DNA from 2 places in the Rossellomorea marisflavi genome. Region 2 is predicted to be linked to the other one. Evidence: riboswitches for the same ligand, from Rfam matches in the RefSeq annotation. Region 2 holds a riboswitch; the other holds the start of a gene.
The links. A riboswitch is a leader RNA that binds a small molecule or an ion and turns the genes downstream of it on or off. The one in region 2 is predicted to bind S-adenosylmethionine.
Positions count from the first base shown of each region.

Region 1: it holds a riboswitch for S-adenosylmethionine, as region 2 does, so the genes downstream of both, K6T23_RS17350 (methionine ABC transporter ATP-binding protein) here and fbpA (Fur-regulated basic protein FbpA) in region 2, are expected to answer to the same signal.

Region 1 covers NZ_CP081870.1:3,313,008-3,319,379, reverse strand. The annotation lists gene K6T23_RS17380 (acyl-CoA dehydrogenase FadE) at 1-45, shown strand, start outside; gene K6T23_RS17375 (arsenate reductase family protein) at 344-700, shown strand; gene gcvH (glycine cleavage system protein GcvH) at 796-1,179, shown strand; gene K6T23_RS17365 (YusG family protein) at 1,268-1,501, shown strand; gene K6T23_RS17360 (toprim domain-containing protein) at 1,639-1,998, shown strand; gene K6T23_RS17355 (thioredoxin family protein) at 2,001-2,312, shown strand; SAM riboswitch class I at 3,006-3,112, shown strand; gene K6T23_RS17350 (methionine ABC transporter ATP-binding protein) at 3,263-4,270, shown strand; gene K6T23_RS17345 (methionine ABC transporter permease) at 4,267-4,935, shown strand; gene K6T23_RS17340 (MetQ/NlpA family ABC transporter substrate-binding protein) at 4,951-5,778, shown strand; gene K6T23_RS17335 (carboxymuconolactone decarboxylase family protein) at 5,853-6,218, shown strand.
Region 2 covers NZ_CP081870.1:2,112,180-2,118,551, reverse strand. The annotation lists gene hemG (protoporphyrinogen oxidase) at 1-1,190, opposite strand, end outside; SAM riboswitch class I at 1,345-1,449, shown strand; gene fbpA (Fur-regulated basic protein FbpA) at 1,529-1,729, shown strand; gene K6T23_RS11085 (hypothetical protein) at 1,813-2,274, opposite strand; gene K6T23_RS11080 (hypothetical protein) at 2,274-3,062, opposite strand; gene K6T23_RS11075 (lysophospholipid acyltransferase family protein) at 3,207-3,788, opposite strand; gene K6T23_RS11070 (hypothetical protein) at 3,942-4,190, shown strand; gene K6T23_RS11065 (DUF2512 family protein) at 4,228-4,662, opposite strand; gene K6T23_RS11060 (aminoglycoside 6-adenylyltransferase) at 4,720-5,493, opposite strand; gene spoIIP (stage II sporulation protein P) at 5,600-6,372, opposite strand, start outside.

The DNA of each region.
Region 1 (6,372 bases), 1.2 Mb from region 2:
GATGCATCCGTGAAACTGATCGACGCTGAAAAATATATCGTGTAAGAAGAAAGGGGCTGCCTGCATGCAGCCCCTTTTTAATGGAAGCATAAGAGTGGGAGCTCTATAGGAGTCCCGATATGCAGAACAGAATGTTGATTCATGCAGATCCTGCTTACCGATCGCCCTCTTTCCGCCTATGTGATTCCTGGAGGTTGCGCATAGCAGCAGATTGGGCTTTTTTAATGGAACATACGACAGCGTCAAATCATTCTCTACAACAATCGACAGCCGGTATTGTTCGCCAAGCACAAAAACGGATATAATGATGAAGAAAGCACTCAAATGAAAGGTGGTGAAAACAATGGCAATCACATTCTATTCCTACCCTAAATGCGGGACGTGCCGCAAGGCGAAAAAATGGCTTGAACAAGAAGAGGTTGATTTCAACGAAATACATATTGTCGAGGAGCCACCGTCCAAGGAGACGCTGAAAGATCTTTATGAAAAAAGCGGACTGCCCCTGAAAAAATTCTTCAATACAAGCGGCATGAAATACCGGGAACTGGGCTTGAAAGACAAGGTCAATACCGCCTCAGAAGATGAACTCCTCGAACTACTGGCTTCAGATGGGATGCTGATCAAGCGCCCCCTCACGACCGATGGTCAAAAGGTAACCTTGGGCTTCAAGGAAGAAACGTTTGAAGAGACTTGGAAGTAATGGAAGCAGCAGAATATTTGTGCAAGACTTCCTTGCTTTTCTCTTAAAGAATGTGTCAATATTAGTTTGTATAACTAGCATGTGGAGGGATAAAGATGAGCACACCGAAAGAACTGCGTTATTCAGAAGAACATGAATGGGTAAAGTCCGAAGGCGGCAACGTCCGAATCGGGATCACAGCATTCGCACAATCAGAACTTGGTGACATCGTCTTTGTCGAGCTGCCGGAAGTCGGCGATGAAGTCAAAGCGAACGAGCCTTTCGGAAGCGTTGAATCGGTCAAGACCGTTTCTGAACTTTACGCTCCTGTATCAGGAAAAGTGGTCGAAGTGAACGAAGACCTGTCTGACAGCCCTGAATTCGTCAACGAATCTCCATACGAGAAAGCATGGATGGTTGTTGTGGAACCTTCAGACGCTGGTGAAGTGGACAAACTGATGACATCTGAAGAATACGATAAAATGATCAACGAAGGCTAAAACAGGAACACCTTGGGATAAATTCTCAAGGTGTTTTTTTATTCTCAAGGGCAAGATAAATTCAACCTTTAATGAAAGGATGATGGTCATGCTCACACCTAAACAGGCCGATGTGACCGATCGTGTCATCGGAAAAGTGAAGGATGGCTCCATTGAGCTATTCCTTGATAACCAATCAATCGGGAAAGTCCCCCTTTCGTTGGAGGGGATCAGCATGCAGCCGAATTTCAAGGCGAAAGAAAATAAAATCTACCAGAGCTATACCTCATCAGAAGGGCATGACGCCCGCTATACGGATTGCGATGAAGGTGGATGGTGTTAACATGACATCGGGGGATTCCCCCCCGGTGTTCTTTAGGATCAAATCCTTTGCAAAATACCACTGACATGAGAAAATAGAGATAATAAGTGGACCATTAATAATCTTTTACTACTTCACTGAAAGTCAAGGTGATTGTCATGGAAGTCGTGGATGAAAAAGTCCTGATCGTAGAAGGCACATCCGATAAACGAAAGGTCAAAGATATCATCAGTGAGCCCGTGGAAATCATTTGTACCAATGGTACGATCAGTCTGACTAAAATGGACGAACTGATTGATTCATTAATCGACAGGGACGTATACATCCTTGTGGATGCCGACGAAGCCGGTGAAAAACTCCGCAAGCAATTCAAGCGGGAGTTCCCGGAAGCAGGCCACCTGTATATCGACAGGATGTACAAGGAAGTGGCTGCTGCCCCGGAATATCACCTCGCTTCCGTTTTGATCGGAGCCAATATTGATGTCCACCAACAATATCTTGGAAAAAGGATGAATTAGATTTGAAAGAGTTGAACAGCCATGAAGCGCTGCAAACGATTCGAAAGAATGAAAGACTGCTTGCCCTCTATTTGTATACACCCATGTGTGGGACCTGTCAGGTTGCAGGGAGGATGATCGAGATCGTAGAAAATCTGCCCCAACCGTTTGTTTTTGCAAAGGCAAATCTTAATTACATGGCGGATTTCGCAACTGAGTATGCAATCGAGAGCGTTCCTTGCCTCCTCCTGTTCAAAGATGGAGTCGAGGTCGACCGGATCTATGCGTTCCAGTCTGTACCGTTTCTGTATGAAGCATTGAAAAAGGTAGCGTGAAGGGGCCAAAAAGGCCTTTTTTTATGCTCGAATAGCACAAGAAATAGATAGATTTTCACGAAAACCACTACGACTTTTCTACACACCGGGACATATTTCTCGGGAAATGAAACGAACCCGCCAATATATTGTCTATTGGGCCCTTCCTTCGACAGTCCGTCCACAATCTGTCGAGAAAGTACGGGAGGATAAACAATCCAGTAGTGGAATTAGTTAAGTATCCGAGATACTGGAGGGGTTGCATGAGAGAGTATTTAGAGAAAATAGTAGATCAATGCGAGACCAGGTATCACTTACAATTATTATTTCCAGACACACCGTTCGTCCTACACTTCCAAAGTGGCTCAAGCGGGTACAGTCTGTCTATATCAAATAAGGGATGTTCCGTACTTCCCAATCCCCATCCTGAGCCCCACCTGAGGATAACGGCTGGACATGAACGGCAGTTGCTTTCTTTATTTGCAGGGAATGAGCGATTGACTTCCCTTGTTGATAAAAAGGATGTCCTAGTCCGTGGGGGCTACCGGCATTTGTTGTTTGCTGAATCCGTGCTTTGGTTGACCCGTTTTCACATCGTTGAACCAGTGAGCGTATAATGTGCAAAAATGAATTGACACCATGTTTATTCGGTGATAGTATCACTTTAGTAACAAATTTCTGAGTATTTAGTATGAATAATTAAATAACGTTTATCTCTTATTAAGAGTGGTGGAGGGAAGTGCCCGATGAAACCCGGCAACCGTCAATGAAAATTGACACGGTGCCAATTCACTCGAAGCGAAGGCTTCGACAGATGAGAGAAAGTCTACTATTGAAATAGTATGCCTTTCTGCTTATCGCAGAAAGGCATTTTTATTTTCCAAATGACGTTCGATGATTTAACAGCAAACGTCATTTGGATATAATTCCTAGTAAACCGGTGGTTTTACTGATGGTGAGGTGGATGCAACATGATTACGATTTCTGATGTAAAAAAAATCTTTCAAACGAAAAACGGAACGGTTTCAGCCGTCGATGGGGTGGATATGACCATCAACGATGGAGAAATCTTCGGTGTGATCGGATACAGTGGAGCCGGAAAGAGCACGTTGATCCGGATGTTAAACGGGCTTGAGGTCCCTACTGATGGAGCCGTCGATGTGAACGGGCAGCTGATTTCAGAGGCAAAAGGGAGGGCCCTCAGGGAAGCAAGGCAGTCCATGGGGATGATCTTCCAGCACTTTAACCTCCTTTGGTCGAGGACGGTCCTGGAAAACATCCAGTTCCCCCTTGAAATTGCAGGTGTATCGAAAAAAGAGAGGATCAAAAAAGCAAATGAACTCCTTAACCTGGTCGGGCTTGAAGGCCGAGGCGATTCATATCCTTCGCAATTGAGTGGAGGTCAAAAGCAGCGGGTCGGCATTGCAAGGGCATTGGCGAATGATCCGAAAGTGCTGCTATGCGATGAGGCGACTTCCGCCCTTGATCCACAGACCACAGACAGCATCCTCGACCTCTTAGTGGATATCAATGATCGTCTTGGATTAACGATTGTGTTGATCACCCACGAGATGCATGTCATCCGCAAGATTTGTCACAGGGTAGCGGTCATGGATTCAGGTAAAGTCGTCGAAGAAGGGGACGTACTTGACGTGTTCCGGAACCCTAGGGAAGAAGTGACGAAGCGTTTTGTAAAAGAAGTTTCTCAGCAACAGGAATCGGATGATGTCTTGGAACATTGTCAGGATGGGAAGGTGCTGAAGCTTACTTTTGTAGGAGAAAGCACAGATCAGCCTCTCATCACAGCGCTGATCCGCCGGTTCGATATTGAAGTGAATATCCTTCAAGGGCAGATATCCCAAACACAAAAAGGGGCCTTCGGAACGTTGTTCATCCAGCTGACCGGAGATCCATTGATTGTGGATCAGGCCGTCGCTTTTGCTGAAAATCAAGTGAAGGTGGAGGTGATGGAGAGATGATTGAAAAAGTCTTTCCGAATGTCGATTGGGAGAAAATGTGGGAGGCAACACTTGAAACCTTATACATGACGGGGATGTCGGTCATTTTGACCTTTTTCCTCGGTCTTGCCCTTGGAATCCTCTTGTTCCTTACATCGAAGGGGAACATTTGGGAGAACAAGGCGGCTTATACGATTACCAATGCGGCAGTCAATATATTCAGGTCCATCCCTTTTATCATTCTGATTGTGTTACTGATTCCCTTTACGAAGGTATTGATCGGGACGATCCGGGGGGCCAACGCGGCCTTGCCAGCCCTGATCATCGGTGCAGCCCCGTTTTATGCCCGGATGGTGGAAATCGCCCTCCGCGAAGTCAATAAAGGGGTCATCGAAGCAGCGAAAGCCATGGGGTCCAAGACGAGTACCATCATCATGAAGGTCCTTCTCCCAGAATCCATGCCGGCTCTCATCTCGGGAATCACCGTGACGGCCATCGCATTGGTCGGTTATACCGCAATGGCAGGCGTCATCGGGGCTGGTGGTCTCGGGAATCTGGCATTCCTGGATGGATTCCAGCGCAGCAGAACCGATGTCACCTTGGCAGCGACAATCATGATCCTGGTTCTTGTATTCATCATTCAGCTTGTCGGTGATTATTTCACCAATAAAATAGATAAACGATAAAAGGAGAGAATTCAGATGAAAAAATGGTTAGTGGGAACGATTGCAGCAGCGAGTATCATAGGATTGGCAGCATGCGGAACCGGCGGGAGCAACGGTAGCTCAGGCGACTCAAAGGAACTTGTGGTCGGAGCATCCAATGTTCCTCACGCTGAAATCCTTGAGGAAGCAAAACCGATCCTTGAAAAAGAAGGGATCGATCTCAAGATCGAAACGTATCAGGATTATGTCCTGCCAAATAAGGATCTCGAGAGCGGAGATCTTGATGCGAACTACTTCCAACACATCCCTTATCTAGAAGGGCAAAAGAAGGAACATGGTTATGACTTCGTCAGTGCCGGAGGAATTCACATCGAACCGATGGCGGTATATTCCAAGAAGCACCAATCCCTTAAAGATATCCCGGAAGGCGGAACCATTCTATTCAGTAACTCCGTGGCAGAGCACGGAAGGATCCTGACTTTGCTTGAAGCAAACGGTCTGATCAAATTGAAGGATGGTATTGATAAAACCCAGGCGACATTGGATGATATCGCTGAAAACCCTAAAAAATTGAAATTCGACTACGAATACGAGCCGGCCCTTCTTACTCAGCTTTACAATAATGAAGAAGGCGATGCAGTCGTCATCAACTCCAACTATGCCATCGATAGCGGACTGGATCCGGTCAAGGATTCCATTGCCATTGAAGACAAGGAATCACCGTATGTGAACATCATCGCGGTCAAAAAAGGTGATGAAGACAAAAAAGAAATCAAGGAGCTTGTGAAGGTGCTTCAGTCTGATGAAATTCAGGACTTCATCAATAAAGAGTGGAAAGGTTCCGTGGTGCCGGTCAAAGAATAAATACCAAACATAATCTTTTTGCAATAAGCTCATACTATTTTCGATCACTCGAATTAGAATGGAGCTGAAAGTGAATGCAGGTAGAGCCTAGAAATACGACGGAAGCGGCCCTGCTCGATTATAAGACGGGGCTTGGGATCTTCACTGAAAAAATGCCGGAGCTGGCACAGCAATACAATGCCTTCACGGAGCATTGTTTCCGTGAAGGGGTATTATCAAAGAAAGAGAAGCAGCTGATCGCCCTTGGCATCAGTTTGTATTCTCAAGATGAGTACTGCATCATCTACCACACAAAGGGTTGTCTCGATCAAGGATGTACGGAAGAGGAAATCCTTGAAGCCGTGGGAGTGACTGCTGCATTCGGAGGCGGTGCAGCCATGAGCCAGGCGGTCACGCTTGTTCAGCAATCCATGCATGATCTGAATGAACTGAAGCATTAAATGAAAGGGGGGTCTTCGGACTCTCTTTTTTTGCATTTTAAAAGAGGATGAACTCCTTTCAGGAGGATACAGGCGGAAACGTGTAAGAAAGTCTGACAATTTAGCGCAGAACAGGAGTGAAGGATGATTTTCTGAAAAAATCACCCCACACACG
Region 2 (6,372 bases):
TTTCGAATAGGCTGTACCCCTTTGAGTCCCATCGTCGCTTCTATATCCCTAAGAGCTGTGTGAAGCAACTCTTCCTGGGTGAGATGTTTAATTTCTGCCCAGTGGGGATTGGAATCCTTATAGAAAAGCCTGACGAGGAGCTGACTATCAACAGACGTGTGTTTCCATTTTCTGCTTGTCCACGTGCAGGCGTCGCTTTTCACTCCACCTTGTTCTTTTGCGACGATGAACCCTGTACCATCTGCAGGCAATACGGTATCAGGAAAGTCGAATCCAAGGTAAATGCTTTTTAACGATTTCGTTTTAAGAAGGGAAAAGCCTTCATTCAGTTCCGGGTGGTTGAGAACTCCCCTTGCACGATTGTGTGGAATGGCAAGGACGGTTGCATCCGCGGATATGGTTTCACCATTGGTGAGTTCCAATGAATACATACGACCCGATTTTTTCAGGCTCTCGAGGCCGATCCCCTTGTATTTTTCTGCGTTCGGCGTGCATTCATCCAGCCGATTGATGATGGCTGATAATCCGGTTTTAAACGAAACAAATTTCTTGTTGGATTTCCCCTGATGTTTTTCACGGTTGATCCATAGCCCCTTCATGATACTGCCATAAGCATTCTTATAATCTAATAAGTATGGCAGTGTGGAAGACATGCTCAGTGTATGCAAGTCCCCTGAATATACCCCTGATAGAACAGGTGCAATCTGGTTTTGTACGAGCTCTTTTCCTAAGAAAAACTCCAGGAAATCCCCTATGGAATCTTCCTTTGTGAACGTGTCATTCTCCGTTTCATAATCCAGTAGTGCAGCCCTTTTTCCCGCGTCGGAAATCAGCGTACTCTCCATCAGGGAAGTTCTCGTCATGGGAATTCCAAACACTGAATCTGTTGGAATCTTATGTAGTGTGTCCTGCGTGTAGATGAACGATGTACCCGTTTCGTTATATACAAGTTCATCCATGAGCCCTAATTCCCCGATAAGCTCGAGGACCCCCGGGTGTCTTGACACAATTGAATCGGCACCGACTTCCATGATGAAGGGATCCGAAGAGATCGACTGGATTTTACCTCCAAGCATATCTTCTCCCTCAATCAATATCAGTCTTACGTCCTCACCTTTCAAGTATTCCTGAAGGTAGTATAGTGTCGTAAGGCCGGTGATACCTCCACCCACAACTGCCACTGTCTTCATCTCGTTCACTCCAAACCGCTTTATTCATTCTATACATACGGTACCATGATTGACCGGGTTATACGAGTGATTCACTTCATTTTGTGTGTCTGAAATCGCACATTAAACCAAGTTGACAACTTGGTATACTTGGTTTATACTATATTTCATATAACGCTTATCAAGAGAGGCAGAGGGAATGGCCCTATGAAGCCTCAGCAACAGGTTCCAAATCGGGATACTGTGCTAATTCCACAAGCAGGTGCTTGAAAGATGAGTCGAAGAGTCCGGGCAATCCTTCTTCTTATCCTGAAGAGGGATTTTTATATCCTCTTCCCAACCATTCATGAGGAGTGAGTATGATGGAAACCACGCAAAGAAGGAATGAATTGATCAATAAGTTGATCGTGCACAAAGTGTACAAAAAAGGAGAAAGACAGCTGTTCGAATTGACCCTCGAAGAATTGGAAGAAGAGTTTAGAAGCGTAAAAAAAGAATGCCATCCACATACGGAGTCGGGCTCCATCCATTGGATCAATTGCAACAAAGTAACCGTTTAGACCGACGATGTCTTCCACATAAAGTAAGGTTGAACCATTCAATGATGAGGCATTGAATGGTTTTTTATCGTTTGGTCCGTCTTTCACTCTTTTCCGACCGCGGCAATCCCCAATGCATGATGTTCCCATAGCGTCCTGGTCACCCATTCTTCATCCTTTGACCTACAGTTAATAATGAGGATGATTTCAGATGGTTGATGATGATCTGCCAAAATCTGATTCCTCTCTTTGATCTTCACCAGGAACAAGTCGATGAGGAAACCAAGGACCAATCCGCTCCCTGCCCCGATCAACCCCCAATAGATCGGCCCCCATTCCAAAGTAAACCCACGACTTGTGGCAATAACCGAAAAGATCACGGCAAGGAACATGCCTTTATTGAGAAGGGAATGACCATCTGAATAATGAATGGAGTCAAAGAGCCTTGTTTCTCTCTGCCTGCTTTCAAGTGGAATGGCATATAGATCATCCACCCCCTTCTCTTCAAGCTTGACGATGGTCATTTCGATGTAGGAAGAATGATTGAACGATGCGATGATTTGCACTATCTAACCCTCCATCCTTTGCCAATCAACAAGGATCCTTTTTGGTAATACTCTTTTAAAAGGGCAGACTGTTCCCTGTCAAAAAGTTTATTATTCTCTACGACCCCCACATACGCGTCATAAATAGTGAAAAAGTAAAAGGATGGCATGTACAATAACCATTGTTTATCGAGTACGTTCACAGAGGTTTCCAATCTTCCTAAGATAAGATAATGAATCCCTTCCAATATATGGGAATTATAGACATAAATAACAGTGGTCACAAGCGTGAAAAGCCCCGATATGATCCGGTGATTATAAAAATGTCCAACACTCGGTACGGCCATGGACCAAAAAAAAGCTGAAACAGGGCATCTCTTATCAAGATAGTTGATTTCAAGCGGTCGAATCACGAGCCTCCTGTTGACGGTCGACTTGTTTCCTTTATGGCTTAAATAAACTTTATTCAGGTCGACGGCGGTTCTGTGGCTATCCCATATGGCAAACAAGTACACCGGAATGTATAAATGCATGAACTGGATATCGAGAACGCTTTTTGCTGCGTCGATATCACCCATGAACGTGTAAACCATGGCTGTATTCAAGTGAATGGTCTGGTTGATATAGATCTCCCATATCACCAGGGCGAAACCTCTGAGGTATTTTGAAAGCAGAAGATGACCGAATCCTGGAAAGGCCATGGACCAGAGCGCAACAATCATGGGGTTCCTCAAATGAATCTGAGTGGTACCGAATATGCTGACGTACGCAAGATTCCCTTGTTCACCTGCATTATTCAACCGCCTCATAAGATCCCCTCCCTGCTTCATTCTTTGGTTAGTTTCTGCCATGGAAAAGGATTCATACCTAATCAAATGAAAATATGGTATGAATCCTTTTCAAAATAAAAAGCTGTCCGTACAGATCTATTGTCAAATCTGTACGGACAGCTTTCAGCTTATTTTTTGAGCTTCTTTGATCAACTCATTGATTTTCCCTGATAACACCTTTGTCTCTGCTGTCATTTGTTCCTTGTCCTTTGCACGTACGGTGTATGGTTGGCCGATGACGATAACGGCTTTATGACGGTTGCGCAATAATTCTTTAAACGATGTCGGCCCGTGATAGGCTGCCGGTACAATGGGCATCCGGGAGAGGTTTGCTATCGTAATGGCTCCACGTTTCGCTTCGACATCCTCATCTGAACGGGTCCCTCCAGGGAAGACTCCTACGATTGCCCCTCCCCTAAGTAGTTTAACAGGCTTTTTGATACTTGAAGGAGAAGGGTTCTCACGGTTCACAGGAAAGGCGTGAATCTTATGTAAAATAAAGGCGGGGATTCTCCGGTCGAATAGTTCCTTCTTTGCCATAAAGTGTACGGGTCCGGGCATACTGAAGCCAAGGGCGACGACATCAAGCCATGTTTTGTGTGAACAGGTCACAATGTAGCCTCCATCTTTTGGAAGGAGATGGGCATTGCGGATTTCCACTTTTCCAAAAATCAATTTTGCCAGATTGGCGAGAAATGAGTACATGAGATCACCCCATCATCTAGTTTTAATACCTGGTACTAATTATAGTGGAAATCCTCGACTTTACAACTACTAATTATATTTTCCGCTTTTATGGGCAATGAAGGTGGTACAATAAAAAGGCTTATCAAATCATGTACTCAAGGAGGACGTGTAATGGATTCACAAGGGCAAGAAAAATTTTTATCTTTCATTTTACAACGCGTTCAAGATGGCAAGGAAGAAGAGGCAAAACTAATTCTAATGGAGAACTTCAAAAAGCAACAAGAAGGAACCTTCTCAGAAGAAGACGCACTCTCTTTCCTCCCCAGGATCACGCCATTATTAAAAGATGAAAAAACACATGAGGTACACGCTGTAGTAAAACAGTTCTCGAAGACATTCAATCAAGGCGACTCACGCTGAAACATGCAAAAGGACGGTATGGGGGCATACCGTCCTTTTACCTTTCGTCCCGATCGAGGTCAGGTTGAAACTCTTCTGATGCCTCAGTTTGATAATCCTGCCGGTAAACGGGTGCAGAGGAATCAGGCAAAAAAACATTTTTCCTAAGATGATGGTGAAAAAACCACTCAAATGAGCTTACAGCCACTGCTGCCACAAAAGACCTTACAAGAAAGGTCTGAGAACCAGCCACCATGGCCGAACTGAGAAAATAAACCACAATCGAGCTCAACCCGAAGTCTGCAAGCACCGCCCAACCGTTCGTGGTCCTTGGCAGGAGATACAAATCACCAAGTAAATAACCGATCAGAACGAGCACACCAGTCAACGCAATGATGGAACCCATCGATAGACCTGTGACCCCTGCCAAAACCGTGTAGAGAATCAGGAATGTGACGACCAGTTTTAATAGAAATGCTGAAACATACTTCAAGAACATCCCTCCTGCCTTTAGGATTTGCAGGGACGAAGGGATTATGTATCCGACTTCCTACTTTATTTCGCCTTCCAATGTACTGAGCATGGTATCCAACAGTCTGTTTCCTTGTTCGTCTTTCCACTTTGACCTGATCCATCCCCTCTCAGCTTCAATCAACCGCACCATTTCACTGGCAGCCTGTTGATGAGTGAAGGGTCCTATGAGTCCCATGATTTCTTTCACATTCCCGACAAGTTGGCCTGGAAGACTCGCTTCAAGGGTTTTATAGCCAAGCTGTGCCCTCTCTGGCTTGTATCGTTGCAAAAGGACACTGGAGAAATTCCTCATTGTGTGCTGAAGCATTTCTGCTGCCCACAGATCATTTCCCCTTCGCATGGCTTTGAGGTATTGAAAGAGGAACCACCCGGTGTCACCAGCGAATTCATTGAATTCGGCATCGGATAATAAAAGGTTTTGACTTCTCGCGAATGGGCTCAATCTGTCTTCAGGATCATAAATGACCTTGAAATAATCTTTCTGCTTGAATGTCTTTTCCGTAACCGTGAAGAGATCGACATGAAGCAAATCCTCATAAACCGCGATGATCTGTGGTGCGATGATGAACAAGTCATCATGGAACAGGAGTTTCCCATAGGCTTCCAAATGTCGAATCCGGTCCTGGACGAAAGACTCCAGATCCCCTTCCTCGACAAGGCAATAAAGGTCCACATCGGAGAACTCATCTTCCTCTCCCCTCCCCATCGATCCCTTCAAAAAAATACTTTTCACCCTCTTATCTTTTTTCAAGCTTTCTGTGATGGCTTCGACAGCGATCCTTTGCTTCATCCTCGACACACTTCCTCTTTTTTGGATATTACGCCATTATATTCATTGTTTACGCTTTCTTCAATTCTTTTTTTTCACAAAAAAAGAACGAGCCAGTAAGGCCCGTTCAATTGTTTACTTCAACCGCATCTTTGTGATAATATTCTGCAAAGATTTCTGCAAAAGCCTCTGTAGAATTGTACAGTTCCACCAAGTTATTTTCAACCCCGCCGAATTCGAGTAGCAAAGCCCTTTCCGTCAGATCCTGATTGTAAACTCCATTCCCTTCTGCTTTTGTTTTGACGAATACCCCCCTACTGATACCCGGATACTCTTTTTCAAGCTTTGCGTGTAGGTCCCTGGCAATTTTCAAGTTCTTTTCATAATTCTTATTTTCCTTCCCGACGATAAAGAATAGGCGGGCGTATGCTTTTCCGTTAATGGTTTTAGTGGTTACTTTCTTCGGTTGTGAGTCGCGGTGTACATCGATGATATAATTTAGATCTTCGTCTTGGGCGATGGCTTCCTGGACGAGCCCTCTTGATAATTTATAGGATTCGTAATAGCTCCAACTCTTTTCTTTCAGTGCCTGGTTTACATCAGTTTTGTCTTGGATGGTCCCGATCCCTCTTGATTCCAATTCCTGTTTCAGCTTGGCGCCGACTGCGATGACGTTGACTTTTTCGTTCGTGCTGGCCGGGTCGCTCGATTGATTATTCTTTATGAGTGGGCTGAATGCTTCCCAGCTGTGGGAGTGATAGATGAACACTGACTTCTTGTCCACTTCCTTGACCCCGTCATCCTTCGAGTCATTCGCCTGATCAATCTGATCCTGATCAACTTCCTGATTGGTCAGCTGCTCATCGGTTGGGGCTGGTGATTCGTACGGTAGATTTGTAA